Regions from separate parts of the Pseudomonas sp. AC239 genome, predicted to be linked through region 1. Evidence: predicted binding sites of a transcription regulator. Region 1 holds the regulator's gene; the other holds the start of a gene.
The links. The regulator sigma-54, encoded in region 1, starts transcription at its own class of promoters, with help from an activator protein. The targets are predictions, from matches to a motif close to ANTGGCATNNANNTTGCTNT.
Positions count from the first base shown of each region.

Region 2: a site for sigma-54 is predicted at 4,134-4,153, ahead of flgB (flagellar basal body rod protein FlgB). Genes of this name have one in related genera too.

Region 1 covers NZ_OZ409864.1:2,923,057-2,932,628, reverse strand. The annotation lists gene mlaE (lipid asymmetry maintenance ABC transporter permease subunit MlaE) at 1-649, opposite strand, end outside; gene ACZ0AZ_RS13205 (ATP-binding cassette domain-containing protein) at 649-1,458, opposite strand; gene ACZ0AZ_RS13200 (KpsF/GutQ family sugar-phosphate isomerase) at 1,731-2,705, shown strand; gene ACZ0AZ_RS13195 (KdsC family phosphatase) at 2,705-3,229, shown strand; gene lptC (LPS export ABC transporter periplasmic protein LptC) at 3,238-3,810, shown strand; gene lptA (lipopolysaccharide transport periplasmic protein LptA) at 3,797-4,342, shown strand; gene lptB (LPS export ABC transporter ATP-binding protein) at 4,342-5,067, shown strand; gene ACZ0AZ_RS13175 (RNA polymerase factor sigma-54) at 5,234-6,724, shown strand; gene hpf (ribosome hibernation-promoting factor, HPF/YfiA family) at 6,798-7,106, shown strand; gene ptsN (PTS IIA-like nitrogen regulatory protein PtsN) at 7,119-7,583, shown strand; gene rapZ (RNase adapter RapZ) at 7,586-8,443, shown strand; gene ACZ0AZ_RS13155 (HPr family phosphocarrier protein) at 8,459-8,734, shown strand; gene ACZ0AZ_RS13150 (ZIP family metal transporter) at 8,829-9,572, opposite strand, start outside.
Region 2 covers NZ_OZ409864.1:368,386-377,957, reverse strand. The annotation lists gene ACZ0AZ_RS01775 (flagellar brake protein) at 1-85, opposite strand, end outside; gene ACZ0AZ_RS01770 (flagella synthesis protein FlgN) at 178-645, opposite strand; gene flgM (flagellar biosynthesis anti-sigma factor FlgM) at 694-1,020, opposite strand; gene flgA (flagellar basal body P-ring formation chaperone FlgA) at 1,183-1,944, opposite strand; gene ACZ0AZ_RS01755 (chemotaxis protein CheV) at 2,027-2,959, shown strand; gene cheR (protein-glutamate O-methyltransferase CheR) at 3,006-3,833, shown strand; gene flgB (flagellar basal body rod protein FlgB) at 4,194-4,604, shown strand; gene flgC (flagellar basal body rod protein FlgC) at 4,608-5,051, shown strand; gene flgD (flagellar hook assembly protein FlgD) at 5,067-5,792, shown strand; gene flgE (flagellar hook protein FlgE) at 5,824-7,152, shown strand; gene ACZ0AZ_RS01725 (ribonucleoside-diphosphate reductase subunit alpha) at 8,194-9,572, opposite strand, start outside.

The DNA of each region.
Region 1 (9,572 bases):
CGACGAAGGCGAAAACGACACTTTTGATCACGCCATTGAGCACGTCACTGGTGAAGGTCACGCTGTTCTGCATGTTCGCCCAGTACGAGCCTTCGTAGACACCCAGCCAGTCGACCGCGACCCACGAACCACCCCAGATGCCGACGACGCTGAAGATCATCGCCAGCACCGGCAGGGAAATGAAGCCGGCCCACAGGCGCGGGGCGATGATGTACTTGAGCGGATCGACACCGATCATTTCCAGGCTGGACAGCTGCTCGGTGGATTTCATGTTGCCGATCTCGGCGGTCAGGGCCGAACCGGCGCGACCGGCAAACAGCAATGCCGTAACCACCGGCCCGAGTTCACGCAGCAACGTCAGGGCGACCATCTGCCCCACCGCCTGCTCTGAACCATAGCTGGAAAGAATGCTGAAGCCCTGCAGCGCGAGGACCATGCCGATGAAAATGCCCGAGACCACAATGATCACCAGCGACATGACGCCGACCGAATGCAGCTGCTTGATCAACAGGCCGAAACCACCGCTGATACCGCCACGGCCCAGCAGGGCATGAAACAGGAACAGGGTCGCTCGACCAAACACCGCGACCGCGTCGATCGCCGATTCGCCGAACCGACGCACGCGTTCCATCAATGAAATTCTGCGCATCAGCGCTTCCCCAGAAGATCTGCGCGGTAATCCGTCGCTGGAAAGTGATACGGCACCGGGCCATCGGGATCGCCGGTCATGAACTGGCGGATACGCGGCTCATCCGAATTCATCAGCTCATCCGGCGTGCCCTGCCCCAGCACCTGACCATCGCCCACTACATAGATGTAGTCGGCAATGCTCGCGGTTTCCGCCAGATCGTGAGACACCACGATACTGGTAATGCCCAACGCATCGTTGAGCAGACGGATCAGGCGCACCAGCACCCCCATGGCGATCGGGTCCTGGCCCACGAAGGGCTCGTCGTACATGAGAATCTGCGGATCGAGGGCTATCGCCCGGGCCAGCGCCACGCGGCGCTTCATGCCGCCGGACAGTTCGTCCGGCATCAGCTCGATGGCGCCACGCAGCCCCACGGCCTGCAGTTTGAGCAGGACGATGTCGCGGATCATGTCTTCCGGCAGCTGGGTGTGCACCCGCAGCGGAAAGGCCACGTTCTCGAACACATCGAGGTCGGTGAACAGCGCACCGCTCTGAAACAGCACGCCCATGTGCTTGCGCGCATCGAACAGATCACTGCGCGACAGCTTCGGCAGGTTCTGCCCGTTGACCCAGACTTCGCCGCTGGACGGCCGCAACTGCGCGCCCATCAGGCGCAACAGCGTGGTCTTGCCGCAGCCGGAAGGCCCCATGATGCCGGTGACCTTGCCGCGCGGGATGCGGATATCGACGTTATTGAAAATGCTCCGCGCACCGCGCTTGAAGGAGACTCCCTTCAACTCGACCGCGTAGGCGTTATCGGCACTCATCTAAACTCCTTGCGATGCAGCCTCTCACTGGGATGCCAGACTTTCCTCGGAAACACCTGCATCCCGGGCAGGCCGAACTGGCGGCGAACTATATCACTGCAAAGGCTGAGCGCCCAAGCGAGAACCCGGCCAAGATCGCCGACTGAAGAGGGCCTGAGCGAGTTTCAGAGGGTTTTGGTAACCAGTAATGACAAAGCACGTCGAACTTGCGTGAGGCTTTGCCACATAACCGCTATAATCGCCGCCTTTTCATCGGCCCATACGATTCTGACATGAGCAAAACCCGCGACCTGATTCAATCGGCACAACGCACCATCCGCCTCGAAGTGGAAGCCGTCCAAGGCTTGATGGCCCATATCGACGCCGATTTCGTACGCGCTTGCGAGATGATTCTGGCCAGCAAGGGCCGTGTGGTCGTGGTCGGCATGGGCAAATCCGGGCACATCGGCAACAAGATCGCCGCCACCCTGGCCAGCACCGGCACTCCGGCGTTTTTCGTGCATCCGGCCGAAGCCAGCCATGGCGACATGGGCATGATTACCCGCGACGACGTGATTCTGGCCCTGTCGAACTCTGGTTCGACCAATGAAATCGTGACGCTGCTGCCGCTGATCAAGCGCTTGGGCATTCAACTGATCAGCGTCACCGGCAACCCGCAGTCGCCCTTGGCGAAGGCTGCCGAGGTCAATCTCAATGTGCATGTCGAGCACGAAGCCTGCCCGTTGAATCTGGCACCGACTTCTTCTACTACTGCAGCGCTGGTCATGGGCGATGCCCTGGCCGTGGCGCTGCTGGAAGCTCGTGGTTTCACTGCTGAAGATTTCGCGTTCTCGCATCCGGGCGGCGCCCTTGGCCGTCGCCTGCTGCTGAAAGTGGAAAACGTCATGCACGCCGGGCAAGAGCTGCCGCAGGTACAACGCGGCACCCTGCTCAAGGACGCACTGATGGAAATGACCCGCAAAGGCCTGGGCATGACCGCTATCCTTGAAGCCGACGGCAAGCTCGCCGGGATCTTCACTGACGGTGATTTGCGCCGCACCCTGGATCGCGCCATCGACATCCGCAGCGCCACCATCGACCAGGTGATGACCGCCCACGGCAAGACCGCCCGGCCCGACATGCTCGCCGCCGAAGCCCTGAAAATCATGGAAGACCATCGAATCAACGCCCTGGTAGTCGTCGACGAGGAGGATCGCCCGATCGGCGCCTTCAACCTCTCCGATCTGCTGCGCGCAGGAGTCATGTAATGAGCAACGATCTGCTGCAACGCGGCAAAGCGATCAAACTGGCAGTTTTCGATGTCGACGGTGTGCTCACCGACGGCCGCCTGTACTTTCTTGAAGACGGCAGCGAGTTCAAGACCTTCAACACCCTCGACGGCCAGGGCATCAAGATGCTAATGAATGCCGGCGTACAAACCGCGATCATCAGTGGTCGCAAGACTCCAGTGGTCGAGCGTCGCGCGAAAAACCTCGGCATCCCGCACCTGTTTCAGGGGCGTGAAGACAAACTGGTGGTGCTCGACGGCCTGCTCGCACAACTGGGCCTAAGCTATGAAGAAGTCGCCTACCTCGGTGACGATCTGCCAGACTTGCCGGTGATCCGCCGTGTAGGGCTGGGCATGGCGGTGGCCAACGCTGCCGATTTCGTCCGCGAACACGCCCACGGCGTTACCCGCGCCCGTGGCGGCGAAGGTGCCGCCCGCGAATTCTGCGAATTGATCCTGCGCGCCCAGGGCCGCCTCGAAGCGGCCAACGCCGCGTACCTGTGAGCCTGACCATGTTTAGCAAAAAGTTTCGCAACTTCCTGCTGTTCGGCTGCATCGCGGCGATTTTCGCTGCGGTCGGCTATTGGAACATCAGCCCTGAACGCTTCCTCGACAAGCCACCGGTTTCGGCTGCCGAGAATCCGATCGACTGGTACGCGACCAACACGCACACCATTCAGTATCTGCCCGACGGCAAGGTGCAGTACGAAATGACCTCCGACAAGGCCGAGCACGTCAAGGCGACCGATGTCACCCTGGTGACCAAGCCTGACTTGAACATGTATCGCGGCACCGACTTCCCCTGGCACGTGACCAGCGAACGCGGCGAAGTGAACTCGGGCGGTACCGAAGTGGAATTGATCGATTCGGTCCGCGTGCAGCGCACCGATGAGAAAAAGCGCGGCACCCTGATCACCAGCACGCGCATGACCGTGTTCCCGCAGCAGGAATATGCGCAGACTGCGCAACCCGTTAGAATCGAGGGCGCTGGTGGCGTATCGACTGGCGTCGGAATGAAAGCGTACCTGAAGGACAGCAGGATACACCTGCAATCGAACGTAAGAGGACAGTATGAGGCTCGTTAAAACCCTCCCTATTTTGCTCAGTCTGGGCGCAGCACTGGGAAGCGCGAGCGCCTGGTCCCTGCCGAACGATCAGCAGCAGCCTATCCGCATTCAGGCCGACGACGCCCAACTGGACGACAAGAATGGCATCGCCACCTATAAAGGTGACGTGATCATTACCCAGGGTTCGATGATCGTTAAAGGCAACACCGTGACCATGACGCGCGCGCCCAATGGCGACATCGACGTGGTGACCTCGGTGGGCAACCTGGCTTACTTCGAGCAGCTGCAGACCCAGGGCGACGCCAATCCGGTCAAGGGCTACGGCGTGACGATTCAATACCACGCCCAGCAGAACCGGGTGGTGCTGATCGACAAGGCCAAGGTTATCGACAAGGATAACAACGTCACCCAAGGCGAAAAAATCGTCTACGACACCGTGAAGAAACTGGCCAGCGCCGGTCGCGCCACGGGCAGCAAGGTCACCGAATCGCGTCCGCGCATCGACATGGTGATCCAGCCGAAGAAGAAAACCGAAGAGAAATCCCAGTAATGGCAACTCTGAAAGCTCAGCACCTGGCCAAGGCCTATAAAAGCCGCCAGGTCGTGCGTGACGTCAGCCTGTCGATCGACAGCGGGCAGATCGTCGGCTTGCTCGGCCCGAACGGCGCCGGCAAGACCACGTGCTTCTACATGATCGTCGGCCTGGTGCAGGCGGATCAGGGCCGTGTGCTGATCGATGACCTGGACGTCAGCCACCAGCCAATGCACGGCCGCGCCAAGGCCGGTATCGGCTATTTGCCGCAAGAAGCGTCGATCTTCCGCAAACTGTCGGTTGCCGACAACATCATGGCGATTCTTGAGACGCGTCCGGAGCTGGACAAGGCCGGTCGTCGCAAGGAGCTGGAAAGCCTGCTGCAGGAATTCCACATCAGCCACATCCGCGACAACCTTGGCATGAGCCTTTCCGGTGGTGAGCGTCGCCGGGTGGAAATCGCTCGTGCGTTGGCGACTGCGCCGAAATTCATCCTGCTCGACGAACCGTTCGCCGGTGTCGACCCGATCTCGGTGGGCGACATCAAGCAGATCATTCACCACCTCAAGGCCAAGGGCATCGGTGTGCTGATCACCGACCACAACGTCCGCGAGACACTGGATATCTGCGAAACCGCTTACATCGTCAACGACGGTCAATTGATCGCTGAAGGCGATGCCGAGACCATCCTGGCCAACGATCTGGTCAAGGAAGTGTATCTGGGTCACGAGTTCCGCCTGTAAGCGCGACAGCGCTGTATCGATTCAAGGCGCATTTATCCGCTTTAATTGTTACAGCGCTCTAGGCAAACACTTCAGTTTCAGGCATATAATTTGCTTAAGTTTGGCGCTTCGGCGCCCTGTAGTGGATGGCGCAAAGCGCCGGCGAATAAGGTGTTAAGCCCCTGCCATGAAACCATCGCTAGTCTTGAGAATGGGCCAGCAGCTGACGATGACGCCGCAGCTGCAACAGGCCATCCGTCTGCTCCAATTGTCGACCCTGGACCTGCAACAGGAGATCCAGGAGGCTCTGGAATCCAATCCGATGCTCGAGCGCCAGGAAGAAGGCGACGACTTCGACAACGCCGATCCTCTGGCCGACAACGCCGAACAGAAGCCCGCCGAGATTCAGGAACCCTCCTATCAGGAAACCGCCCCAACGGTGGACAACCTCGAGGATGGCGAGTGGAACGAGCGCATCCCCAACGAATTGCCGGTGGATACCGCCTGGGAAGACGTCTACCAGACCAGCGCCAGCAGCCTGCCCAGCAGCGATGACGACGAATGGGATTTCACCACCCGCACGTCCGCCGGGGAGAGTCTGCAGAGCCATCTGCTCTGGCAACTGAACCTGGCACCGATGTCCGACACCGATCGCCTGATCGCCGTGACCCTGATCGACTGCATCAACAATCAGGGCTACCTGGACGAAACGCTCGAAGAGATTCTCGAAGCATTCGATCCGGAACTGGACATCGAGCTCGATGAAATCGAAGCCGTCCTGCATCGCATCCAGCAATTCGAACCCGCCGGGATCGGCGCACGCAACCTCGGCGAATGCCTGCTTCTGCAACTGCGCCAACTGCCAGCCAAGACGCCGTGGCTGAGCGAAGCCAAGCGTCTGGTTACCGATTACATCGACTTGCTCGGCAGCCGCGATTACAGCCAGTTGATGCGCCGCATGAAGCTCAAGGAAGACGAGTTGCGCCAGGTCATCGAGCTGGTGCAGAGCCTCAATCCGCGTCCGGGCTCACAGATCGAATCGACCGAAGCCGAATACGTTATTCCCGATGTGATCGTGCGCAAGGACAACGAGCGCTGGCTGGTCGAGCTGAACCAGGAATCGGTGCCACGTCTGCGCGTCAACGCCCAGTACGCCGGGTTTGTGAAGCGTGCCGACACCAGCGCCGACAACACTTTCATGCGCAATCAGTTGCAGGAAGCCCGCTGGTTCATCAAGAGCCTGCAAAGCCGTAACGAAACCCTGATGAAAGTGGCCACGCAGATCGTCGAACATCAGCGCGGCTTCCTCGAATACGGCGACGAAGCGATGAAGCCGCTGGTATTGCATGACATCGCCGAAGCGGTCGGCATGCACGAATCAACGATTTCCCGGGTAACCACGCAAAAATTCATGCATACCCCGCGCGGTATTTATGAGCTGAAATACTTTTTCTCCAGCCACGTCAGCACCTCCGAAGGCGGCGAATGCTCGTCCACAGCGATCCGCGCGATCATCAAGAAACTGGTCGCCGCGGAAAATCAGAAAAAGCCGTTGAGTGACAGCAAGATCGCTGGTTTACTGGAGGCACAAGGCATTCAGGTGGCTCGCCGCACCGTCGCCAAGTACCGCGAATCCCTCGGAATCGCGCCTTCGAGCGAACGCAAGCGGTTGATGTAAGCCACGTTACAGCGTTCCAGTGGCAGGCTTTTCGGCCTGCCGCTTTATGCACTGGCAACGAAGGAGAAGCTGTATGCAAGTCAACATCAGTGGACACCAACTGGAAGTGACCCAACCTCTGCGTTCCTACATCGAGGAAAAACTCCAACGACTGGAGCGACATTTCGACAAGATCACCAACGTGCAAGTCACGATGTGCGTCGAAAAGCTGAAGCAGAAGATCGAAGCCACCTTGCATATCCCCGGCAGCGAAGTGGTCGCCAACGCAGAAGATACTGACATGTACGCTGCGATCGACTCACTCACCGACAAGCTGGATCGCCAACTCAAAAAGCATAAGGAAAAGACCCAGAGCCTCCTCCAGGGCGCAACCGGTCGTTAACACCCCTATCCCATGATCCGACTTGAAACCATCCTGACCCCCGGCCGTTCCCAAGTGAACGCGCCGGGCGGCAGCAAGAAAAAAGCCCTCGAACAGATTGCCAACCTGATCCACCGCGAAGTGCCGGATCTGGCGATGCAGGATGTCTTCGAGGCGCTGATCGCCCGTGAAAAACTCGGTTCCACCGGTTTCGGCAACGGCATCGCCATTCCCCATTGCCGCCTCAAGGGCTGCACGGCGCCAGTCAGCGCCCTGCTGCACCTGGAAGCCCCGATCGATTTCGACGCCATCGACGGCGCCCCGGTCGACCTGCTCTTCGTGCTGCTGGTCCCGGAGGCCGCGACTGATGCGCATCTGGAGTTGCTGCGCCAGATCGCCAGCATGCTCGACCGCAAGGAAGTGCGCGAAAAACTGCGCAGCGCCGCGAGCAACGAAGCCTTGTACCAGGTTGTGCTGGACGAGCAGAACGGGCACTAATCATGCGCTTGATCATCGTCAGTGGCCGTTCGGGCTCGGGCAAAAGTACCGCCCTGAATGTCCTTGAGGACAACGGCTACTACTGCATCGACAATCTGCCGGCCGGTTTGCTGCCGGAACTGGCCGAGCGGGCGCTGATTCACACGGAACTGGCGCAGCCGCTGGTCGCCGTGTCGATCGATGCGCGCAACCTGCCCAGCCATCTGTCACGCTTCCCTGAGTTGCTCGAAGACGTGCGTGCCAAGCATATCAAGTGCGATGTGCTGTACCTGGACGCCGATGAAGAAACCCTGCTCAAGCGTTTTTCCGAGACCCGTCGTCGTCACCCGCTGAGCAACGCCAATCGCTCGCTGGCCGAGGCGATTCACGATGAAACCGCCCTGCTCGGCCCGATCGCCGATCTGGCTGACCTGAAAATCAACACCACCAGCCTGAATCTGTATCAACTGCGCGATACCCTGAAGTTGCGTCTGTTGAATCAGCCTGAGCCCGGCACGGCGTTTCTGGTTGAATCATTTGGCTTCAAGCGCGGCATGCCGGTCGATGCCGATCTGGTCTTCGATGTGCGCTGCCTGCCCAATCCGTACTGGAAACCGGAGCTGCGCGCGCAATCGGGCCTTGATGCACCGGTGGCCGAGTACCTGGCGCAGCAGCCGGATGTCGAAGAAATGTATCAGGACATCTACGCCTACCTGAACAAGTGGCTGCCACGTTTTGCCGCCAGCAACCGCGCCTACGTGACCATTGCCATCGGCTGCACCGGCGGGCACCACCGCTCCGTCTACCTGACCGAACGTTTGGGTCAGGCCCTGCAGAAAACCCTGAAGAACGTCCAGGTTCGCCACCGCGACCTCACCTAAAGGATCCACACCGCGATGCCTGCTCGTGAAATCGAAATCATCAATAAACTGGGTCTGCATGCCCGGGCATCGGCCAAATTTGTCGGCGTGGCGGGTCAGTATCCAGACTGCACGATCCGAGTGGGACGCACACCTGAAACGACTGTCGACGGCAAGAGCATCATGGCAATGATGATGCTCGCGGCGGGCAAGGGCACCAAAATTTATTTGAGTACTGAAGGGCATCAAGAGCAGGAAGCCATGGATGCGCTGGTAGCGTTGATCAACAACTACTTCGACGAAGGTGGCTGATAGCCAAAGTCAAAAGATCGCAGCCTGCGGAGCTCCTACAGGAAACGCATTCCAGGGTGGTAGCTGCCGCAGGCTGCGACCTTTTGATCTTCTTTCAACCCAACGCCGTATCCATCACCATCATCAGACAAAACCCGATCAACAAGCCAAGACTCGCCAGTTTGTCATGTCCGTGACGGCGCGACTCCGGGATCACTTCGTGGGTCACTACCAGCAACATCGCCCCGGCCGCCAGTGCCAGTCCCAGCGGCAACAGTACCTGAGCCAGACTCACTAGCCACGCACACAACAGCGCAAACACCGGCTCAACCAACCCCGACGCCGCGCCGATCAGAAACGCCCTGACCCGTGACATTCCTGCCCCGGCCAGCACCAAAGCAATCACCAGTCCTTCCGGCACATCCTGCAGAGCGATGCCCATCGCCAGGCTGTCGGCGTCCGGCATGCCGCCGCCGGCAGATACGCCGACCGCCATACCTTCGGGAATGTTGTGCGCAATGATGGCGAACACGAACAGCCAGATTCGCGGTGGAATCACCGGATGGTCGAGCGTGCCGACGAGCATCTCCGGCGAGGCACCGGAAACCCTGCGATCTACCAGATACAGGCCAAACGCGCCGAGCAGGATGCCGAAACAGATCAGGCCACTGGCAGCCCACGGCGTCAGACCAAGACTTTCGGCCGCAGCAATCCCCGGCACGATCAACGAAAATGCGGTCGCCGCCAGCATCACCCCGGCACCAAATCCCAGCAAGGTGTCGCTGAGTGCCTGCGGCATGCGCCGGATCACCAGCACTGGCACCGCGCCAAGCGCCGTACCCAATGCGCAGATGGCACC
Region 2 (9,572 bases), 2.6 Mb from region 1:
GGCGCAGGTTGCTGGAGATTTCCAGTGGCGTGGTGAGCACCTTCGGAGGCTGCGGAGCATCATCCGCGCTTAGGGTGTTGGACACGGTTCTTCAATCTCCAGACAAAATAAGACTACGACTGGCCAGTATTTTGCCAGCATGTTGCGCAAGTGGATAGTGCAGGGCCAGCGAATGGCTCATGCCTGGCTGAGCGTTCGCGGCTTGACCGGTTTGGCAAAGGTGCCGCTGGCGTCGTACAGCGCTGGCGGCTCACCGCCGGTGAGGATCTTCAGCTGGTTGGCCGTAGTCGCCTGCTGGATCTGGATCGACTGGCCGTTCTTGATGTTGGCTGCCTGGCATTGGGCGATCAGCGCGGTCAGGGCATCGCCCTGGGTCAGCAACTGGTCGCCAATGCTCGACTGGCTGGCCAGTTGCTCAAGACCTGTGCGATCGGTCGGCAGGTTGAGGCTGGCGAGGATTTCGCTGCGCTTGCGGCCATGCTGCTCGAGCAGAATGATCAACGCTTGCTTGGTCGCCAGAATTTCTTCCAGCAACGGCATGTCGCGACCATGCAAAGCGAGGGATTCGGTTTGCAATAACTCCAGCAATTGTTGCGCTGGAGCAAAGTCGTCGTTGATCAGTTGCAATAAGTTAGTGTCGTGCATGGCTGGCCTTGGGGTTTAAGCGTCCAAAAGCCTGGCGCCGGCAAAAGCCTAGCGCTGGGCTTCGAAGTTGAGCAGTTTGCTGGCTACACGGTTGCTGTCGACTTTATAGCTGCCATCGGCAATCGCGGCTTTCAACTCGGCCACTCGGGCTTTGTCGACAGCAGGCTGATCGCGCAGCTTGTCAGTGACCTTCTGCAACTGTTGAGCCTCATTGCTGAGGTGTACCGACTCCCCGCTTTTGGCGACATTGGCCTGTTCGGCCTGGGTATTCAGCGGCGCGGAGGGGCTGTTTTCAGCGCTTTCCTTGGCGTTGCTGGTACGTGTGCTGCCGGTTAGTGACGAGGAACTGTTCAATCGGTTGAAATCGATAACCATGATAAAAAACCTCTGGGAATTTGGACGCTTGCCATGTTTTCGGCTATCCCCTGAAAAACTTTAGGCCCAATCAACCATAAGCTTGCATGCGCCGCTGCGAGACCTGCTGCGGCACAGTTTAGGGAAGCGACGGGATCGGCGCCAGTTTTCTCCGCGAGGCTTTTACATGGCCACTTCGACCTGTCCCGGCGCAATCACCTGCGCCTTGATAACTCTTTGAGAATTAAGGTTTTTTACGCGAATCTGTTCTTTCATGCCGCCATTGGAGAGTGCTTCCCCCGGCATGCGTACGGCGAGGGTGCCGCTGCGCGCTGTGATCACCACCTGGTCACCCTTGCGCACGACTTCGGCCTGCTCCAGATGCACCTGCGTGATGACCTGATCGGCTACCGTTGGTCGGGTCAATTTCTGCCCGATCGCTTCGTCGACGGAGGTGAGGAAACCCTGATTGATCGTGCTGACATCGCGCTCGCGCAACGTCACGTCCTGCGGCTCGATGATACCGGCGCGTTTCAGCGGACGAGTGGTAGTCACGATCTCGCGAAACAGGCGGACTTGAGCGGGCACGAACACTGTCCAGGGCGAACTGCCTTCGCAGCGGACCTTCACCGTAACGCGCCCCAGCGGGCGCGCCGGGCTCTCCAGCGTGGCTGTCAATTCCTTGTCGCACATCGGCATGCGCATGCGCGGGTCGAGCTGGTTGACTTCGATTTCGTAGCGGCCTTCGGTTTGACTGGAAGCCAAATAGTCTTCTACGGTGAATTCAAGAAAGCCCTGAGTCACGCCGATAAGCATATCAGGCAAGGTAACCGCATCTGCATGGGCAGGACTGCCAGCAAGCAAGCAGCAAACGGCGGACACCGCGCAAAGCCCTTTGCGAAGGGTAGATGTCAGGCGTCGGGAAAATGTCGTTTGAGCGTTCATACGAGTTAAAAAGCAAGCGCCGTGCCGTTTAGCAATGAATGTGCGTCGCAACAACACTTGGCGTTGATGTAGGAGTCTGGGCATGGCTGGTGTAATGGATTCGGTGAACCAGCGCACGCAACTGGTAGGGCAGAATCGCCTCGAGCTGCTGTTGTTCCGTCTCGACGGGCCGCAGCTCTACGGGATCAACGTGTTCAAGGTACGGGAAGTGTTGCAATGCCCGTCCCTGACCTTGATGCCCAAATCCAGTCCTGTCGTGTGCGGGGTAGCGAATATACGGGGAGCGACCATTCCGATCCTGGATCTGGCAATGGCAACGGGCTCCGGTGCGTTGAAAGACAAGAACAGCCCGTTCGTGATCATCACGGAGTACAACACCAAGACCCAGGGTTTCCTGGTCCGCTCGGTGGAGCGCATCGTCAACATGAACTGGGAAGAGATCCATCCGCCGCCCAAGGGTACCGGCCGCGATCACTACCTGACCGCTGTGACCCGGGTCGACAACCAGCTGGTCGAAATCATCGACGTCGAGAAGGTGCTGGCCGAAGTGGCGCCGACGCCGGAAGCGATTTCGGTGGGCGTGGTCGATGTCGAGACGCAGACCAAGGCATTGTCGCTGCGGGTGCTGACGGTCGATGACTCGTCGGTGGCGCGCAAGCAGGTCACGCGTTGTCTGCAGACCATCGGTGTCGAAGTGGTGGCGCTGAACGACGGCAAGCAGGCGCTTGATTACCTGCGCAAGCTGGTCGACGAGGGCAAGAAGCCGGAAGAAGAGTTCCTGATGATGATTTCCGACATCGAGATGCCGGAGATGGACGGGTACACCCTGACGGCGGAAATCCGCGGCGACGCACGCATGCAAAAGCTCCATATCATCCTGCATACTTCGTTGTCGGGGGTATTCAATCAGGCGATGGTGAAGAAAGTCGGTGCTGATGACTTTCTGGCCAAATTCCGTCCTGATGACCTCGCATCCCGGGTAGTCGACCGGATCAAAGCAGCAGATATCAGCTAGGGGCGTTTTGCCCTTGGCGTTCAACACGATTTAAGAGGCGGCATCATTGTCTACGGGTAATTTGGATTTCGAACAGTTCCGGGTCTTCCTGGAAAAAGCCTGTGGCATTCTGCTCGGTGAAAACAAGCAGTATCTGGTCTCGAGCCGTCTCAACAAACTGATGGAGCAGCAAGGCATCAAGTCCCTGGGTGAGCTGGTACAGCGCATCCAGACCCAGCCGCGCAGCGGTTTGCGCGAGCAGGTGGTCGATGCCATGACGACCAACGAAACCCTGTGGTTTCGCGACACCTATCCGTTTGAAGTCTTGAAGAACAAGGTACTGCCGGAAGCGATCAAGGCCAGCCCCAACCAGCGTCTGCGGATCTGGTCGGCGGCCTGCTCGTCGGGGCAGGAACCGTACTCGCTGTCGATGTCGATCGACGAGTTCGAGCGCAGCAACCTGGGCCAGTTGAAGATGGGCGTGCAGATCGTTGCTACTGATCTGTCGGGCCTGATGCTCAACAACTGCAAGACCGGTGAATACGACAGCTTGGCGATCGGTCGCGGCCTGTCGCCGGAACGCCTGCAACGCTACTTCGACCCGAAAGGGCCGGGGCGCTGGGTGGTCAAGGCGCCGATCAAGAGCCGGGTGGAATTCCGCTCCTTCAACCTGCTCGACAGCTACGCAGCGCTGGGCAAGTTCGACATCGTGTTCTGCCGCAACGTGCTGATCTACTTCTCTGCCGAAGTGAAGAAAGACATCCTTTTGCGCATTCACAGCACGTTGAAGCCGGGCGGGTATCTGTTCCTTGGCGCGTCCGAGGCGCTGAACGGATTGCCGGATCATTACCAGATGGTTCAGTGCAGCCCGGGGATTATCTACAAGGCGAAATAAGCGGTTTGCGCTGATACAAAAAACGGGAAGCCCGCAAAGGCCTCCCGTTTTTTATGCCCGAATTATTTTCCACGAACACCACAAACCCCCTGTGGGAGCGAGCCTGCTCGCGATAGCGGTCTGTCCGTAAGACAGTTGGCGCCTGACACGCCGCCTTCGCGAGCAGGCTCGCTCCCACAGGGACCTGGCAAGGACGGCAAGCGGCAGAAAAGCGGCATCCGGCGGTAATCGATTGCCGCTTTTCTGGCATTGCCGCTTAGCCTGTTCGGCGCAAAGCCCCGGAATACGGGGCTTTGTTCATTTGGCACGGCGCTTGCTAAAGCTCAGATACGAAAAACCGGTCACCTGAAGGTTCCCGACATGAGCATCAGCTTCGACAAAGCGCTGGGCATTCACGAAAAGGCATTGGGCTTCCGCGCCCAGCGTGCCGAAGTGCTGGCCAACAACATCGCCAACGCCGACACCCCGAACTACAAGGCGCGGGATCTGGATTTCTCCAAAGTGCTCGAAGCACAGACCGAGAAAACCAAGACCGGCGGCCACTTTGCCCTGAACATGACCAACAGCCGTCACATCGAGGCTGAAGGTCTGGGCAACGGCGACGAGTCGCTGATGTATCGCACGCCGATGCAGCCTTCGATCGACCAGAACACCGTCGACGCTCAACTGGAACAGTCCAACTACGCGGAAAACGCCGTCGGTTTCCAGGCCAGCTTCACCTTGCTCAACAGCAAATTCAAAGGGCTGGTGTCAGCCCTGCGCGGAGAATAATCCATGTCCCTGTCCAGCGTTTTCAACATTGCCGGCAGCGGCATGAGCGCGCAGACCACACGTCTGAACACCGTGGCCTCGAACATCGCCAACGCCGAAACCGTCTCCTCGAGCATCGACCAGACCTACCGCGCCCGTCACCCGGTGTTCGCCACCATGTTCCAGGGCGGCCAGGCCGGCGGCAGCAGTTCGTTGTTCCAGAACCAGGACGCGGCCGGGCAGGGTGTGCAGGTGCTCGGCGTTGTCGAAGACCAGAGCAACCTCGAGGCGCGCTACGAGCCGAACCACCCGGCCGCTGACGCCAAGGGCTACGTCTACTACCCGAACGTCAACGTGGTGGAAGAAATGGCTGACATGATTTCCGCCAGCCGCTCGTTCCAGACCAACGCGGAAATGATGAACACCGCCAAGACCATGATGCAGAAGGTACTGACCCTCGGTCAGTAATAAGGGACGAATGCCATGAGCGTTACGGACACCACCAGCACCCTGAGCATGAAAGACATCCTGGCCAACTCGTCCAAGACGAGTAGCACCACGTCGGGCGGCATCGCCTCGGCGACCAACAGTGCCACCGGCGGCCAGGCGCTGGGCAAGGATGCGTTCCTGCAATTGCTGGTCACCCAGCTGAAAAACCAGAACCCGCTCGACCCGCAGGACAACAGCGCTTTCGTGGCGCAACTGGCGCAGTTCAGCAGCCTTGAAGGCATCACCACGCTGAACTCCACAGTCAGTGGCCTTGCCGGCAACTACAACTCGTCGCAGGCGCTGCAAGCCTCGTCGCTGGTCGGTCGCAACGTGATCGTGCAGACCAACACCGCGCAGCTCGATGACCCGAGCAAAGGCCTGACCGGTTCGGTCTCCGTGCCTTCGTCGATTGCCGGCGGCACCGTGACCATCACCGACAAGGACGGCAAGACCGTGCGCACCATCGACCTGGGCAGCCGCGCTGCGGGTGCTGCCAGTTTCACGTGGGACGGCAAGGACACCGCCGGCACCGTGGTTCCGGTCGGTACTTACACGTTCAAGGCCAGCGCACCGATCAACGGCGCGGCGACCGACCTGGCGACCTACCTGCCAGCAACCGTCAACAGCGTGACGATCAGCCAGACCGGTGGCGAGCTGATGCTCAACCTGGCCGGCAAGGGCACTGTCGCCCTGTCCAAAGTACAAACCATTGGTATATAGAGCCGACTAACCCGGCACGAAGGAGTGGAACATGTCTTTTAACATCGGCCTTAGCGGTCTCTATGCCGCCAACAAACAACTCGACGTGACCGGCAACAACATCGCCAACGTCGCCACCGCCGGGTTCAAATCCTCGCGCGCAGAATTCGAAGACGTCTATTCGGCGACTCGTCTGGGCAGCGGCAGCAAAGTGATCGGTAACGGCGTACGCCTGGCCAACGTGTCCCAGCAGTTCACCCAGGGTGACATCAACAACACTGGCAACGTGCTGGATATGGGCATTAACGGCTCTGGCTTTTTCACCATGAACAACAACGGCTCGGTGTCTTACACCCGTGCCGGTACGTTCAAGGTCGATAACGCCGGCTACATCACCAACACCGACTACACCTCGCGTTTGCAGGGCTACGGTGTGGATGCCAACGGCAAGATTATTAACGGCGTCTTGACCGACCTCAAGATCGATACCTCGAACCTGGCCCCGAAGTCGACTTCGGCGGTGGCTTCGACCATTAATCTGAACTCGACCGCTGCGGTGATCGACGATACGGTCGCGGCAGGCAAATTCGACCCTACCAACACTGCGACCTACACCAAGTCGTTCAGCACCCCGATCTATGACAGCCAGGGCAACCAGCACACCATGGATCAATACATGGTGAAAACCGGCGCCAACACCTGGAAGGTCTACACCCTGGTGGACGGTCGTAACCCGGATGCGACCGGCAGCGATCCGAAGACCACCGCGCCTGTGGCCTCGACGCTGTCCTTTGACGCGACCGGCAAGCTGACCCAGGTCAGCACGCCAGATCCGCTGGGTGGCCCGGCCATCATCAGCAGCGACCTGACACTCAAGGGCTGGGTGCCAGGCACTGTGACCGATGGTGTCTGGAAGGCTAACGGCGCGGCGGCAAACCCGGCGGGTGTGACCATCTCGATGGCCAAGACCACTCAGTACAACGCCGACACCTCGCGCACGATTCCTACTCAGGATGGTTACGCGACTGGCCAGATCACCAACCTGACCATCGACGGTACCGGTACCTTGTTCGCCAACTTCAGCAACAACCAGAGCAAGGCCATCGGACAGGTTGCACTGGCGAGCTTCACCAACGAACAGGGCCTGCAGGCGATCGGTGGCACCAGCTGGAAAGAGACGTTTGCTTCGGGTATTCCGGGCTACGATGCGCCTGAGACCGGTACGCTGGGTTCGGTGGTGTCCAACTCGCTGGAAGAATCGAACGTTAACCTGACCAATGAGCTGGTTGATCTGATCAAAGGCCAGAGCAACTATCAGGCGAACGCCAAGACCATTTCGACGCAGAGCACGATTATGCAGACCATTATTCAGATGACCTGATTCGGGTTTCTGAGCTGGTTTTTTGGGCCCCTCGTTTTGAGGGGCTTTTTTTTGGTCTTGGCGGCCTCTGGGCCGGCCAGGCTTTGGGTGATTTGGGTGAATATCCGTTGCTGCGGTAGCGACTGCTGACGGTTTCGCCTGACGGCGACTTACTTTTTTACAAGCGCCAAAAAAAGTAAGCAAAAAACGCTTGCTCCTACGTTCGGCCCTCGCAGGCTCGGGTTCCTTCGCTGCGGGATCGATCCGGGCGCAGCGGCTACGGTTTGCTTCGCTGCGCCTCCTTGCGCTGTGTCTGGCTGCGCCAGACGGTCGCTGCGCTCCCACGCCCGGATCAATCCCTCCACTCAGCCTTCCGACGTCGCCGGTGGATCAAAAGCACTCGAGCTTGCGCTCATTGTTGAATGGGGCGGCTTCGCCGCGGGCAGCTGCGCTGCTTTGCTTTTGCTTTTGTGGGAGCGAGCCTGCTCGCGAAGGCGGCCCGACAGCCGACCTGGTCTTGAGGTAACACTCGATCCAACTGTAGGAGCTGCCGAAGGCTGCGATCTTTTGATCTGGCTTTTGCTTTTGCTTTTTCTTTTGGTTTTGCTTTTGGTTTTGCTTTTGTTTTGGCTTTGATCCGGCTCTTGATCTTTTGCCCCTTCGGCAGGCTTCGTTATGGGATCGATCCGGGTGTGGGAGCGCAGCGACCGTACGACGCAGTCGTACACAGCGGAAGGAGGTGCAGCGAAGCAAACCGTAGCCGCTGCGCCCGGATCGGTCCCGTAACGAAGGTACCCCGAGCTTTAGCGAGCGGGCCGTACGCCGGGGCAAAGCCTTTTGGGTTACCTTTTTGGCGTCTGAAAAAGGTGACTCGCTGTAAGAGCGAAACCGCCAGCGGCAACACCCGCAGCAACGGATATACACCCAAAACCTCAAGAGCCCGGTCGGCCCAAAGGCCGCCAAGGCCTCCAAAAACAAAACCCCCGACAAACCAGAAGTCTGTCGGGGGTTTTGTTTGCCTTGAGATTCCAGGCGTCTCGCAACGCCTGATCTCAGCTCAGCTTATTGGCAAGCTTCGCAATCCGGCTCGTCAATCGCGCAGGCCTTTGGCACGGGTGCCGGACCTGCCGGAGCGGCCAGGACCGAATCGTCGCCGTGGTTGCCGCCACTGGAAACAGCGTTCAGCTTGCCGGTGTTGATGGTCGACTTCTCGGTGCTGGTCGCGGCCAAGGCACGGAGGTAGTAAGTGGTTTTCAGGCCACGGTACCAGGCCATGCGGTAGGTCACGTCGAGCTTCTTGCCCGATGCGCCGGCGATGTACAGGTTCAGCGACTGGGCCTGGTCGATCCACTTCTGACGACGGCTGGCGGCGTCAACGATCCACTTGGTGTCCACTTCGAACGCGGTCGCGTAGAGTTCTTTGAGCTCTTGCGGGATGCGCTCGATCTGTTGCACCGAACCGTCGTAGTACTTCAGGTCGTTGATCATGACCGAGTCCCACAGACCGCGAGCTTTCAGATCGCGAACCAGGTAAGGGTTGATCACGGTGAATTCGCCCGACAGGTTCGATTTCACGTACAGGTTCTGGTAGGTGGGTTCGATCGACTGCGAAACGCCAGTGATGTTGGCGATGGTCGCGGTCGGTGCGATGGCCATGATGTTCGAGTTACGGATGCCTTTCTGTACACGGGCGCGAACCGGTGCCCAGTCGAGGGTTTCCTTCAGGTCGACGTCGATGTACTTCTCGCCACGCTGTTCGATCAGGATCTGTTGCGAATCCAGCGGCAGGATGCCTTTGGACCACAGCGAGCCGTTGAACGTCTCGTAGGCGCCGCGCTCGTCGGCCAGGTCGCAGGAAGCCTGGATCGCGTAGTAGCTGACCGCTTCCATCGACTTGTCGGCGAACTCGACGGCAGCGTCGGAGCCGTAGGCAATGTGCTGCAGGTACAGAGCGTCCTGGAAGCCCATGATGCCCAGACCGACCGGACGGTGGCGGAAGTTGGAGTTCTTCGCTTGCGGCACCGAGTAGTAGTTGATGTCGATCACGTTATCGAGCATGCGCACAGCGGTGTTCACGGTGCGTTGCAGCTTGGCGGTATCGAGCTTGCCGTCGACGATATGGTTCGGCAGGTTGATCGAGCCCAGGTTGCAAACGGCGATTTCGTCCTTGTTGGTGTTCAAGGTGATCTCGGTGCACAGGTTCGAGCTGTGGACCACGCCGACGTGCTGCTGCGGGCTGCGCAGGTTGCACGGGTCTTTGAAAGTCAGCCATGGGTGGCCGGTTTCGAAGAGCATGGACAGCATTTTGCGCCACAGGTCTTTGGCCTGGATGGTCTTGAACAGCTTGACCTTGCCCGGGTACTCGGTCAGCGCTTCGTAGTACTCGTAGCGCTCTTCGAAGGCTTTACCGGTCAGGTCGTGCAGGTCCGGTACTTCGGATG